Regions from separate parts of the Chryseomicrobium imtechense genome, predicted to be linked through region 1. Evidence: riboswitches for the same ligand, from Rfam matches in the RefSeq annotation. Region 1 holds a riboswitch; each other region holds the start of a gene.
What was found. A riboswitch is a leader RNA that binds a small molecule or an ion and turns the genes downstream of it on or off. The one in region 1 is predicted to bind S-adenosylmethionine.
Positions count from the first base shown of each region.

Region 2: it holds a riboswitch for S-adenosylmethionine, as region 1 does, so the genes downstream of both, AB5N96_RS07760 (methionine biosynthesis PLP-dependent protein) here and AB5N96_RS10320 (O-acetylhomoserine aminocarboxypropyltransferase/cysteine synthase family protein) in region 1, are expected to answer to the same signal.
Region 3: it holds a riboswitch for S-adenosylmethionine, as region 1 does, so the genes downstream of both, metK (methionine adenosyltransferase) here and AB5N96_RS10320 (O-acetylhomoserine aminocarboxypropyltransferase/cysteine synthase family protein) in region 1, are expected to answer to the same signal.

Region 1 is NZ_JBGOBM010000010.1:54,815-59,462, reverse strand. Features, by position in the region: gene AB5N96_RS10330 (STAS domain-containing protein) at 1-485, opposite strand, end outside; gene AB5N96_RS10325 (M3 family oligoendopeptidase) at 583-2,283, opposite strand; SAM riboswitch class I at 2,457-2,570, shown strand; gene AB5N96_RS10320 (O-acetylhomoserine aminocarboxypropyltransferase/cysteine synthase family protein) at 2,671-3,969, shown strand; gene AB5N96_RS10315 (homoserine dehydrogenase) at 4,084-4,648, shown strand, end outside.
Region 2 is NZ_JBGOBM010000006.1:111,905-116,552, forward strand. Features, by position in the region: gene AB5N96_RS07755 (bifunctional homocysteine S-methyltransferase/methylenetetrahydrofolate reductase) at 1-1,109, opposite strand, end outside; gene AB5N96_RS07760 (methionine biosynthesis PLP-dependent protein) at 1,106-2,218, opposite strand; SAM riboswitch class I at 2,299-2,406, opposite strand; gene AB5N96_RS07765 (PadR family transcriptional regulator) at 2,601-2,930, shown strand; gene AB5N96_RS07770 (DUF1129 family protein) at 2,927-3,613, shown strand; gene AB5N96_RS07775 (putative RNA methyltransferase) at 3,787-4,648, opposite strand, start outside.
Region 3 is NZ_JBGOBM010000004.1:197,975-202,622, reverse strand. Features, by position in the region: gene AB5N96_RS05855 (alpha/beta hydrolase) at 1-735, opposite strand, end outside; gene AB5N96_RS05850 (gamma carbonic anhydrase) at 808-1,320, shown strand; gene metK (methionine adenosyltransferase) at 1,366-2,565, opposite strand; SAM riboswitch class I at 2,746-2,870, opposite strand; gene pckA (phosphoenolpyruvate carboxykinase (ATP)) at 3,061-4,647, shown strand.

The sequences.
Region 1 (4,648 bases):
TCATTGATCATCTCTTGTTGTGCACGTAACTTAGAAAGTGAGTAGTTATGATGCTCTTCTGTGAACCATGTCATGAGCTTGCCAAACATTTTTGTGACACTTGCAATCCACTTCTGTACAGTCTCATGCGAAAGGTCTTCAGCTTGTCGTTCATATTTAAACAATAACTCTATATATTGTTGTTGGGTATTGAAAAATTCTTGCAGGATATGGTGAAGCGGTGTGTTTAAATGTTCTGGGTCACGTGCAATCTCTAACACCCATTCTTCAAAGTGTTTTACGAATACCTCTTCGTCTTCAATAAAGAGTTTACAAAAACGCTCATGAAATCCGTGGTTTTGCTCTTTGATTGTCTGAATCACTTTAGGGTCGTTCGATGCGTAGACCCCGCTTGTCGAGTTTTTATCAAGGGCTGCATACCACGCTTCTGTTAAGTCCCATGTGTTGTTCACTAGATAGTCGTAGAGCTTTTGTTCGGGTGTCATTACACAATCTCTCCTTTAAGGTAGAATCACTTAACTCCTAGTGTAGAGGACAATCATGAAAATAGGCAAGTCCGCGCGGGACCTGCCTACTTACAAGTTAAAGTGCCTCGTCATTCACGCTGTTTAAATACGCTTCGATTTCTTCAATGACGCCTTCGATGCTGCCTTGTTCAAACGGTGATTTCAGGTTTGCCGCTTCTACTAACTTTGTGAATGGAAGAGATCCTCCAAGAGTACAAAGGTGAAGGTAGTCTTTCCAAGCGCCCTCAAAATCTTCACGTGAACGTTTCCAGAACTGGAATGCACAGATTTGCGCGAGTGTATAATCAATGTAGTAGAAAGGTGATGCATAGATGTGGCCTTGGCGCTGCCAGAATGACCCTTCTTCTAAATATGCATTCCCATCATAGTCGCGATGAGGAAGATACGTTTGTTCGATCTTTTTCCAGGCTGCTTTACGCTCAGCGGGTGTCATTTCAGGGTTTTCATAAACAACATGCTGGAATTCATCGACAGCTACCCCATAGGGTAAGAACAATAGCCCGCTCATCAAGTGCGAGTACTTATATTTTTCTGTCTGATCTTTAAAGAAGTTTTCCATCCATGGCCATGTGAAAAACTCCATACTCATCGAATGAATTTCTGCAGATTCATAAGTCGGCCAAATGTACTCAGGAATTCCAATGTTGCGGCTTGAGAATACCTGGAATGCGTGACCCGCTTCGTGTGTCAACACGTCGATGTCCCCAGATGTCCCATTAAAGTTTGAGAAGATGAACGGAGAATCGTGGTTTTCGATAAATGTACAGTATCCGCCTGCTTCTTTCCCTTTTTTCGCGACAAGGTCCATCAAATTACGGTCGAGCATGAACTGGAAAAACTCGTTTGTCTCAGGAGACAGCTCTTCGTACATCTTCTTTCCACCTTCAATGATCCATTCGGGCGAACCTTGTGGCGTTGCGTTTCCTGTTAAGAAGGTTAGTGGCTCATCGTAGTGTTTTAATTTCTCTACACCGATGCGCTTTGCTTGTTTCTCATACAGTTTAGTCGCGACAGGTACAATATAGTCGCGCACTTGGTCGCGGAACGTCTTTACCATCTCCGCATTGTAATCGATACGGTTCATACGGATATAGCCAAGTTCGACGAAGTTTTTATAGCCCATCTTGTGCGCAATCTCTGTACGTACTTTTACAAGCTCATCATAAATTGCATCGAATTTCTCTGCGTGAGATGCGAAGAAACCAAACGATGCTTCTTTTGCCTTTTTACGCGTTTCACGGTCTGTCGATTCTGCAAACGGTCCTAGTTGAGCAAGTGTCAGCGTTTCGCCGTTAAATTCAACTTGAGCAGAAGCCACAAGCTTTGAATAATCCGATGCCAATTTATTTTCTTTTTGAAGAAGTGGCATGATCTCTGGTGAGAACGATTTGATTTGGAACTCGGCTAAATCAAACAATTGTTGTCCCCAACGTTCTTCTAAATTTGAACGAAATGGTGAGTCTACAAGGGCTTTGTAATAGTCTGTCACGATCTCTTCCATCTCAGGAGAGATTTCATCAAAATAATCCCGTTCACTTTGATAAAATTCATCGTTCGTGTCAATGGATGCGCGGATGTAGACAAGGTTTGCCATTGTCGAAAAGTCTGCACGCAGTGTGTTGAGAGTTTGAATCGCTTCATTTTGCTCTTCATAAGAAGACGCGGCCTTGAATGCTTCTAATGCCTCTTTTGCGCGTGATTTGAGAGCACCCATATCGGGACGTTCGTATGTATACTCTTGGAATTGTGTTGTCATGCAAAATCCTCCTTGGATTCTTCGATAATCGAAGGTCTCACCGTCTATTCTTTCGCAATTCAGAGTGTTTGGCAAGCGATTTCTGGCTGAAAAAACAGAAAATTTCAAATGGGGTGTTGACAGATGTTTCCTTGCTGTTTTATACTTCAATGCAATAGACAGACGTATATGTACTCTTATCCAGAGTGGCGGAGGGACTAGGCCCTGCGAAGCCCGGCAACCAACAAGCAATTTTGCTTGGAAAGGTGCTAATTCCTACAGATCGATTTCGGTCTGGAAGATAAGAGGAGGACAAGCTGAGGCTCCTCTTCTTAATTGAAGAGGGGCCTTTTCATTGTCTCTTCCTCTCTGGATGTCTGCTCTACCCAACAAAAAGGAGGAAGAACAATGACAAACTTACGACCAGAAACGATTTTACTTCACGGAGGCCAACAACCAGACCCCGTCACAGGATCACGCGCGGTACCCATCCATAAGACCACTTCATTCGTTTTCCAAAACACAGAGCACGCGCAAAATTTATTCGCACTGAAAGAGGCAGGCAACATTTACACACGTATCGGCAATCCGACAGTCGATGTGTTTGAACAACGCGTCGCCCAACTTGAAGGAGGGACAGCTGCCGTTGCATTATCCTCTGGAATGTCTGCAATCGCCTTTTCTATTTTGAATATTGCAGGGGCAGGCGATGAAATTGTTGCCGCATCGAACCTGTACGGTGGAACATACAACTTATTCGCCCATACACTTCCACGCTACGGAATCACTGTGAAGTTTGTCGATTCCACAGATCCTGAGAATTTCCGTGCAGCGGTCACTTCGAACACGAAAGGTTTCTTTGCTGAAACGATTGGAAATCCAAGTTTGAACGTACTGGATATCGAAGCAGTCGCGCAGGTTGCGAACGAAGTGGGTGTACCTCTCTTGATCGATAACACATTTGCTACACCGTACGGAACACAGCCGATTCGCCACGGTGCCCACGTTGTCATCCATTCCGCTACAAAATGGATTGGTGGGCACGGGACTACAATTGGAGGTGTAGTGGTCGATGGCGGAAATTTTGACTGGAACTCAGATAAATTCCCGGGATATACAGAGCCAGACGTGACCTACCACGGTCTGCGTTACGGAATTGACGTACCACAAGTAGCATTTGCTATCCGACTTCGCGTGCAATTGCTGCGTGATTTTGGACCCGCTCTAAGCCCGGAATCGGCTTTTTCTTTCCTGCAAGGTCTGGAGACACTTCACTTACGCGTCCCAAGACACAATGAGAACGCACAAGTTGTGGCAAACTATTTGAAGCAACATGAAGAAGTAGAGTGGGTGAACTATCCGGGACTTGAAGAGCATCCTTCTCATGAGCTGGCGAAAAAGTATTTAGGACAAGGTGCCGGCTCGATTCTAACGTTCGGAGTAAAAGGTGGGAAACAGGCAGGGCAATTATTAATTGATTCCATTCCATTGTTCTCGCATGTAGCAAATGTAGGAGATGCCAAATCACTGATCATCCACCCGGCCTCCACGACACACCAGCAATTAGGTGAAGGTGAAGAACTTGCGCGAACAGGTGTGACGCCAGAACTTGTTCGTTTGTCGATTGGATTGGAGCATATTGACGATATTTTAGAAGCACTAGATGCAGGATTACAAGCTGTTAAAAAAGCCGCTCTTCCCGTCTGATTTGTCCGTACAAGAAAAACAAATGTATCCTCAGGAAAGATTTTTCTTGTTTTCTTTAAAATCTTCCTCTAAAATAGGAAAAATACTACGGTGAATGGACTTGGAGGAATGAAGATGGCAAAACTACGAGCAGCAATTTTAGGATACGGGACAGTGGGACAAGGGATTTACCGCATCTTGCAAGATAAACGAGAAGAGTTGCAACGCTCTCTTGGCCTCGACATTGAAGTTGGCGCAATTCTTGTGAATGATTTGGAAAAACCTCGTCCTGCAACCCCGGGCGTTCTCATCACAGATAAGTACGACGACATCTTGGCCATTCCTGGATTGCAGGTCGTATTTGAAGCGATTGTAGGAGAAGACCCAGCCTATGGGTATTTATGTCAGGCAATTGACAAAGGGTGCCATGTCATCACAGCAAATAAAGTCATGTTCTCGCGCTATCATATCGATCTTCATGAACGAGCGAAATCAAAGGGTGTCTATATCGGCTACGAAGCCACTACAGCAGGGGGCGTACCGGTCATCAAGACACTCAAGAACCTGTTGCAAGTCAACACGGTCCATCGCATTCAAGGGATTTTGAACGGGACGTCGAATTATATCCTGACTTCAATGCGCACAGACAATAGTGCCTTCGACGCTGCACTTCGTGATGCGCAAGCACTTGGCTATGCAG
Region 2 (4,648 bases), on a different contig from region 1:
GCTGCCACTGCATCATTCCCGACTCTCGGAGAAGCTAGAGGATTGTCAGCGAGTGTTAGTGCATCGGCACCAGCTTCATGGAGAGCTTGAATTCCTTCGTAGAATCGGTCGGTATTTAAATGCTTTGGTGGGTCAAGTTCCACGAGAATTGTCGTTTCCTTCCGCACTTTTTGAAGTAGTGGGGACTCGGCTGAAACTTGCTCGATTTGTGGGTCAGATTTTTTTGCCGTGATTTGTTTAGTCGAAATCGGCGTGCGGTCGCCTAGAGTTTCTGCGATTGCTTGAATATGGCCAGGCGTTGTTCCACAACAGCCTCCGATCAAGTGGACACCTTGTTGTCTCAGCTCCTCCGCAATTTCTGCAAAATAGTGAAACTCTTCTGCGTACGAATAGCGACCTTCTTCCACTTGAGGAAGACTCGCATTCGGATAGACGGAGAGCAATGCCTTTTTGGGAATCGGAACTTGCTTGAGAGCACTCAGCATATGGAATGGACCCATTCGACAATTGACACCAACAACATCGGCTCCTGCAACTTCCAACTCTTCAAATGCTTGTGCAAGTGAATAGCCGTTTTGCAATACACCCACTTCATGCATCGACACTTCTGCGATAACCGGTAACTCACACTCTGCCTTTGCGATTTGCACAACGGCTTTTAGTTCTTCAAAATCGTAGTACGTTTCGAGTAACAGTGCGTCGACGCCTTCCATTAAGAAAATATAGAGCTGTTCTCTAAAACTGCGTTTGATTTCATCGAGTGGAATGTCTTGTTTGATTCCACGCAATCCTCCAAATGTTCCAAGGACGTATACCTCGTCCCCCGCAGCTTGTTTGGCAAGTTTTACTGCCGCTGTATTGATGGCTTTCACTTGTTCTTGCAAACCATAACGTGCGAGTTTCACGTAATTCGCTGCGTAGGTGTTTGTCTGAATCACTTCCGCTCCTGCTGCAATATACTGTTCATGTACACGCAGGACGTCTTCCGGGTGAGAAAGGTTTAGTTCTTCATTGCAGTGATCGACGCCGTACGAGTAAAGCAGTGTGCCCATTGCCCCGTCCGCCACTAAAACACGGTCTTGCAGTTGTTCCAAAAACGGTCGTTTCATTCGGCTTCACCTACTAACCCATCTAAAATATGTTGCAGTTCTGCTTTCAAATCGTCCACATGTTCAATGCCTACAGAAAAACGAAGAAGTCTTCCGCAGATTCCGACTCGTTCACGCTCTGCTACCGGAATATCGGCATGGGTTTGTGTTGTCGGGTAGGTGATGAAGCTTTCAACTCCACCAAGACTTTCTGCAAATGCAATGAGTGTAAGACCCTCGAGGAATTGTGGTACCCACTCTTCTTTCTGTAACCGAAACGATAACATTCCGCCTTTCCCTGGATACAACACGGAATCAATTGCTACGTGTTGTGTTAAGAACTCTGCAAGTTTCTGCGCATTTTGTTGTTGGCGCTCGACTCGGAGGCCCAACGTTTTAAGACTTCTCACTAACAGCCAACAGTCTAACGGACTAGGTACGGCCCCGATTGAATTTTGAATGATTGTGAGTTGCTCACCAAGCGCCTGTCCTTTTGTAATAACAGCACCTGCTAACACATCATTGTGGCCACCCAAATACTTCGTCGCACTATGAATGACAATATCTGCTCCTAGCGTGATCGGTTGCTGCAGAATTGGTGTATAGAAAGTGTTATCGACGATCAGCAGGATTTCGTGTCCTTTTGCCAGTTCGGCAACAGCTTGAATGTCTGTTTCTTTCATCAATGGATTTGTTGGAGATTCGATGAACACTGCTTTTGTGCGCTCAGTGATGGCAGCCTCGATTGACTGAAGCTTTGAAGTGTCTACGTAACGGAAGTGTAAACCCGTCCGTTCTTCTAACTGATGGAACAACCGATAGCTCCCTCCGTATAAGTCTTCGGATACGACTAGCTCATCACCCAACTTAAATAACTGAAGTACAGCGTGAACAGCCGCCATTCCTGAACTGAAGGCAAAACCATGATCACCTCTTTCAAGGTCCGCCAGTGTTAGCTCGAGGGAAGTTCGCGTAGGATTAGCAGTTCGCGAGTAATCATACCCCGTTGATTGCCCGATTCCTGGGTGGATGTAGGCTGTTGAGAGATGAATAGGAAGGCTTACTGCTCCGGTTGCTGAGTCACTTCGGTTCCCGGCTTGTGCGAGTTTGGTTTCTAGTTGATGTGTCATATTTACTCCTCCTAAGTAGTGGAAGGTATAGAAAAACGCCCTCTTATTAAAAATAAGAAGGCGTGTAATCAATTCTATCCCTCTTATCTATCAGAACACAATGGTTCTGCTGGAATTAGCACCATACTGCTTTGCAGCTGGTTGCTGAGGTGTCGTAGGGCCAGTCCCTCTACCTCTCGCGATAAGAAATTGCGTATTTAGTTCGGTCTTCAAAGCTTTTTACCACTTTAACGCATTGAAGGAAGATGTGTCAATAGAATTTCAAGCTTTTAGTTGACTTCCCATTTCTCACACAGTAGACTGTAATTAACTACTTTGCATTACCAAGTAGCTATTTTTTCACCCCGCTATCTTGCATTACAAACTAGCAAGGAGGAGCGCTATGACAGTTCGCAGTCAACTACTGAAAGGTTTTCTTGACGGATGTGTTCTTGCAGTTATCGATAAACAAACTGTGTATGGATATGAATTGTCCAGGAAGTTACAGGATTCCGGTCTTCCCGATGTCCCAGAAGGCACCATTTATCCGGTCTTATTACGGTTGCAAAAACAGGGCTTGATCGTCAGTGAAATGCGTCCATCTGAGTCTGGACCGAATCGCAAATACTATTCCATCACACAAAGTGGACAAGCCACATTGGCAACCATTCGCAACGAGTGGCAATTGCTGTCTGTCCCACTACATGCATTATTAAAGGAGGAAAGCGAATGAAAGCACATGAGTTAATCAAACTGAACAATGAAAAACGCGAGTTATTACATGTTCCAAATAAAGTGTATTACGAGCAATTGATAGTTTATATCCGAACGAAGCTTCTATTGTCCGAGCAAAAGAGTGAAGAAGTCTTGATGGATATGCTTGATCACTTGCTTGAAGCACAAGAAGACGGAAAATCTGCAAAAGATGTATTTGGAGAGGATCCAAAGGCTTACGCTGATGACGTCATCGAACAAATTCCACAAGAAGAGAAACGCGACATGGTGAAGTTTTGGGGACGCATGGCGTTCCAGCTGCTCGCATACTACTTTATCGCGCGCGGGGTTATTATGGCTGCGATTGCCTACTTCGATGAAATGCCAGATGATCGTATTTACTTGATTCCATCGTTGATTCAAGTTGGGTTGATGGTGTTCATTGTGTGGCTCTTGATCCGCTTAGTGTTCCGTCAATTGCACAAAACCTCGTTTGAAGAGGCAAGCTTGAAATCTCGTTGGAAAGAATATGTCGGCGCAGCTGTTTTAGGAGCTCTTGCTATGGCAGCAATCGGTCTCTCGAATTATTTCTTACCCTATTTCGGACCGTATGCACCCTTTCCACCAGCGTCTTCTATCGGTGTTGGGGCGATTTTCTTGTTAACATCGTGGATATTGAAGCGAACGGAGTGGGGTTCGTAAAGAGTTTGGGTGGGTGAGCGGGCGTTCATCGGACGTAACTAAGATTTATTCTACCCAAATCACGATTTGTTCTACCCAAACCGCAATTTATTCTACCGAAGTCGTATTATGGAAACTAATCACGCACTTTACAGAAAAAACAGGGTTCGCTCCTCGGAGCGGACCCTGTCCAATTAGCTTTTCTTCAACTTCCCGACCAAAACCGTCAAATCCACAGTAACTGATGGTAACGCCAGTTCGATAAACTCGTTCACTTGCTCAGGTGGTGCATTCCAAGTAAGAGGCGTCATCGCAATGAGGTCGCGCCACTGCTCATCGGTCAACTCGACACTATAGTTCTGTCGACTGACATGAACAGTCTCCAACGTCTTCTCAAACTGCTCTTTTGCGCCTTCGTTTTCATACGTTTCTTTGTCAGTTCCCGCATAAAAGAACTTCCTGAGTTCCTCTAAGTACTGTGCATTTGGAATCACCTTCACCACGTACCCACCAGCTTTCAGTATACGTCTAAACTCTTGATGGTTTGCTGGAGAAAGAATATTCAATACGACATCCACGGAGTGCTCTTGAACAGGAGATTTAGCCAAATCCGCAACGAGCCAGAGTGCATCGACGTCGTGATTCGTTGCTAATTGAATTCCTTCTTTCGCAAGATCTATTCCAATACCCCGACCACTTTTTACTTGTTCTAGAATACCTGCCAGATGTGTCCCTTCCCCGCAGCCCATGTCTACGAGTAGAGGTGATGACAAAGAGGACTCACCTTCTATCCACGTTGCAATCTCAGAAATCACCGGATTGAAAAATCTCGTTTCTGAAAGTAGTGCCTGTCTAGCTCTAAACAATTCTTTTGTGTAACGACTCTTCGCCACAGTCCCCGCCAAGTGAAGGTAGCCTTGTTTGGCCACATCAAACGTATGATGATTCTCACATGTCATACCGGTATCGGTAGCCTGAGCTGCCTTCTGACAATGCGGGCATCGAAGCACAAAGTCTAAACTCTGTAGTTGCGTTAACGCTCGTTGTTTTTTTGAA
Region 3 (4,648 bases), on a different contig from region 1:
CTTTGCTACAAATTCACGATCGGTATGTTGATGAATATCATGGCGCGCAGACGTCCATTCCGAGTAATGAAGCGTCGGGAATTTTTGACCCGCCATCCATGTGCGCACAGCTGGCACTGAAATCACTTTGTCCTCTGCTGCCAGTTGTAACCAAACAGGCACTGTCCATTCGCGTGAAGATTGTCCGACTGTTTTCATTCGCTCTTGCAATGCTTCATACCATTCCGTAGTGACCGTCGTATGTACGAGTTCGTCTTCCTGATATTCTTGTTGGAGAACGGCATCCGAAATATAGAGTTCAGCATCGAGTGGGAACTCAAGACGTTGATTGATTGTTAGTTTTGCTAAGCGGTTTGACCATTTCGAAGGGGTTGCTTTTAAGTCGATCCAAGGACTTGTCAGAAGAAGGCCTGCAACCGACTCTCTCGGTTTTCGCATATAGTGAAGAATCGTCGTGGCTCCGAATCCGTGCCCCAGTAAAAATATCGGTAAATGAAATTGGCTCGCATACTCTATGGCGCGCTCCAAATACAGTTCATATTCATCAATCGATTCATTATGGAGGCCTTTGTTCTTCGCGGCTTCTCCGTGACTTGGAAGATCACCCATGACAACATGGCAGTCGTTGCTTCGTAAGTATTCTATAACCCATGCGTAGCGTCTATGATGTTCCAATACATTATGGACGATAACGACAATGGCTTTCGGTTGGTTTTCGGTTTCCCATATCCACATGGCTACCTTCCCCTTTCTCATTCTGCTACACTTACTTTATAGTATAGCAAGGGTATAGAAAGGAAGTCTGTTATGATCTATCCATTTGGCGAAAAAACTCCAAATATCCATCCGTCCGTGTTTATTGCGGATTTCACGACCATCACAGGAGATGTAGAAATCGGTGAAGGGTCTTCAGTATTTTTCAACACTATCATTCGCGGCGACGTCAATGCGACACGCATTGGTCGTAAGGTCAACATCCAAGATCTTTGTTGCCTTCACCAAAGTCCTCAGTTCCCACTTGTCATAGAAGACGAAGTAACGGTCGGTCATCAAGTGACACTGCATAGTTGCACTATCCGGAAAGGTGCCTTGATTGGAATGGGTTCCATCATTTTAGATGGTGCAGAAATCGGAGAAGGTGCATTTATTGGAGCCGGTAGTCTCGTCCCTCAAGGAAAAATGATTCCTGCTGGTATGATGGCATATGGACGGCCAGCGAAGGTTGTGCGAGCTGTCAATGAGGAAGATAAGAAGGACATGGAGCGCATTGTGCGTGAGTATCATGAAAAGGGTCAATACTATAAAGGTTTGCAAGAATAACAAAAAAACTCCCAAGGAAGTAAATTCCTCGGGAGTTTCCTCATTTTATAAACCAGCTTTTGCTTTTAACTCAGCTGCTTTGTCTGTTTTTTCCCATGGTACATCGATGTCTGTACGACCAAAGTGTCCGTACGCAGCAGTTTGCTTGTAGATCGGACGACGAAGATCAAGCATCTTGATGATTCCCGCTGGGCGTAGGTCAAACAACTCGCGAATCCATGTTACCATGTCTGCTTCTGTTGCTTTTCCTGTACCGAATGTATCCACAGCAATTGAAACTGGCTGTGCTACACCGATTGCATAAGCAAGTTGCACTTCTACTTTATCCGCAAGACCCGCTGCTACGAGATTTTTCGCAACATAACGAGCTGCATATGCTGCAGAGCGGTCAACTTTTGTTGCATCTTTCCCAGAGAATGCACCGCCACCGTGACGTGCATAACCACCGTACGTATCAACGATAATTTTGCGGCCAGTTAAACCAGCATCTCCTTGTGGTCCACCGATTACGAAGCGGCCAGTTGGGTTGATAAAGTATTTCGTGTTTTCGTCAATCCACTCAGCCGGTACGACTGCGTTGATGACGTGTTCTTTCAAATCAGACTGAATTTGCTCTAGCGTAATTTCAGGAGCGTGTTGTGTAGAAATTACGATTGTATCGACACGCACTGGCTTGCCGTTTTCATCGTATTCAACAGTCACTTGTGTTTTACCGTCTGGACGTAAGTACTCAAGTGTTTCGTTTTTACGTACTTCCGATAAGCGGCGTGATAATTTGTGCGCCAAGCTGATTGGAAGTGGCATTAATTCTTCTGTTTCATTACAAGCAAATCCGAACATCAGACCTTGGTCACCCGCTCCGATAGCTTCGATGTCAGCGTCTGTCATAGACCCTTCGCGTGCTTCAAGTGCACGGTCTACTCCAGCCGCGATATCTGCAGACTGCTCATCAATTGCAGTTAAAACAGCAGATGTATCTGCGTCAAAACCGAATTTTGCACGTGTGTAGCCGATTTCTCGAACTGTTTCACGCACCGTTTTTTGAATGTCTACATAAGCAGATGTTGTAATTTCTCCAGCAACTAGAACAAGTCCAGTTGTGACGGTTGTTTCGCACGCTACACGTGCATTCGGGTCTTCAGTTAAGATTGCGTCAAGGATCGCATCTGAGATTTGGTCACAAATCTTATCCGGATGGCCTTCTGTTACTGATTCCGAAGTGAATAATCGACGTTGTGTCATGATATATTTCCTCCTTCTTGATCCTGCGGGATTGCTCCCGTGAATTGAACCGGTACTCATTCCCCATGGCAAGCCTAGAATACTTGAAGCTGTTTTGGATTTGGCGCATGGTTGAAGGCGTTCATAAATAATAAAATCCTTTCACTCACTAATGAGGAAAGGATGATTTCTTTGCACCTTTCACTCTTATCAATCAGGGGAATCCCCTGTCTCAGGTTGGGCACCTTTTCAATAAGTGTTGCATCTCTATCTTATTGAGGTTGCCGGGTTTCATAGGGCCTGACCCCTCCACCAGCTCGGGATAAGAGTATCCGTTCAATTTTCCATCATACGCATTCACCTATCGAAAGTCAACAAAAAACTGTGTGAAAGTCCCCACAAAAAAATCACTAATCAAGTGACGTATTAGTGTAGACTATTTAGTTTAATGTGTTATACTAATTCACATATTAGCATTCCGTCACTTCGGAAAATCTATTTAAGGATGGTATTTAACCTATGCAATCGATCGATACAAAAAGCGCAATTCAGTCTTTATTATCGGGAGACCAAGTCCACACGCAACTATCTGTAGCGGAACTTGTTGAACAAGCAACTGCTCGTGGTGAAGGTATGCTGACTTCAACTGGTGCACTACGTGCTGAAACTGGAAAGTATACGGGGCGTTCCCCAGAAGATAAATATATGGTAGATGAAGATATTTCACGTGATAAAGTAGATTGGGGTTCAGTCAACCGCCCAATCTCAAAAGAAGTATTCCAAAACTTATATGCAAAAGTTGTCGATTACCTACAAACAAAAGATGCTCTTTTCTTATTTAAAGGGTTCGCTGGTGCAGACGAAGCGTCTCGCCTACCAATCCAAGTAATCAATGAATACGCATGGCACAACTTGTTCGCCCATCAATTATTCATTCGTCCAACCGCTGAAGAGCTTGCTAACCACGAAGCACAATTCACAATCGTGAGTGCTCCAACGTTCAAAGCAGATCCTGCAGTTGATGGTACGAACTCTGAGACCTTCATCATGGTGTCTATTGAAGAGCGCATCGTACTAATCGGTGGTACGGAGTATGCGGGTGAGATGAAAAAATCCATCTTTGGTATTATGAACTACTTGCTTCCTGAGCAAGGGATTCTTCCAATGCACTGTTCTGCAAACGTAGGCGAAGAAGGCGACGTTACATTGTTCTTCGGTCTGTCTGGAACTGGGAAAACAACTTTATCTGCAGACAAAGGCCGTCATTTAATTGGTGACGACGAGCATGGTTGGTCAGATACGGGCGTCTTCAATATGGAAGGCGGATGCTACGCAAAATGTATCAACCTAACAGAAGAAAATGAGCCTGAGATCTATAACGCAATCAAATTCGGTACTGTTCTTGAGAACGTAGTCGTAAATGAAGAAACACGTGAAGCAGATTACGATGACAACTCTTTAACAGAGAATACACGTGCTGCCTATCCAATCGATTACATCGACAACATCATGGTGCCTTCTGTTGCAGGTCATCCAAAAACAATCGTGTTCTTAACGGCGGATGCGTTTGGCGTTTTGCCTCCAATCTCGAAATTAACAAAAGAACAAGCGATGTACCATTTCCTAAGTGGCTTCACATCAAAACTTGCGGGAACTGAGCGCGGGATTACAAGTCCACAACCAGTATTCTCAACATGCTTCGGTTCTCCTTTCCTACCACTTCCAGCTGCTGTATACGCAGAGATGCTTGGAAACAAAATTGACGAACACGGCGCAAACGTCTACCTTGTCAATACAGGTTGGACTGGTGGAGAGTATGGCGTTGGAACGCGTATGAAACTTTCTTACACACGCGCTATGGTTCGCGCTGCAATCGAAGGGAAACTTGAGAACGTAGAAACAGAGCAAGGTTCTGTATTCGGCGTTGCGATTCCTAAAGAAGTTCCTGGCGTACCAAGTGACGTCTTGAACCCACGTAATGCATGGGCAGACAAAGATGCTTATGACAAAAAAGCAAAAGAACTTGCAGATAGCTTCCGCGAGAACTTCAATAAGTTCTCTGGTGTTTCTGAAGAGATCATCTCTAAAGGTGGACCAATTATTTAAT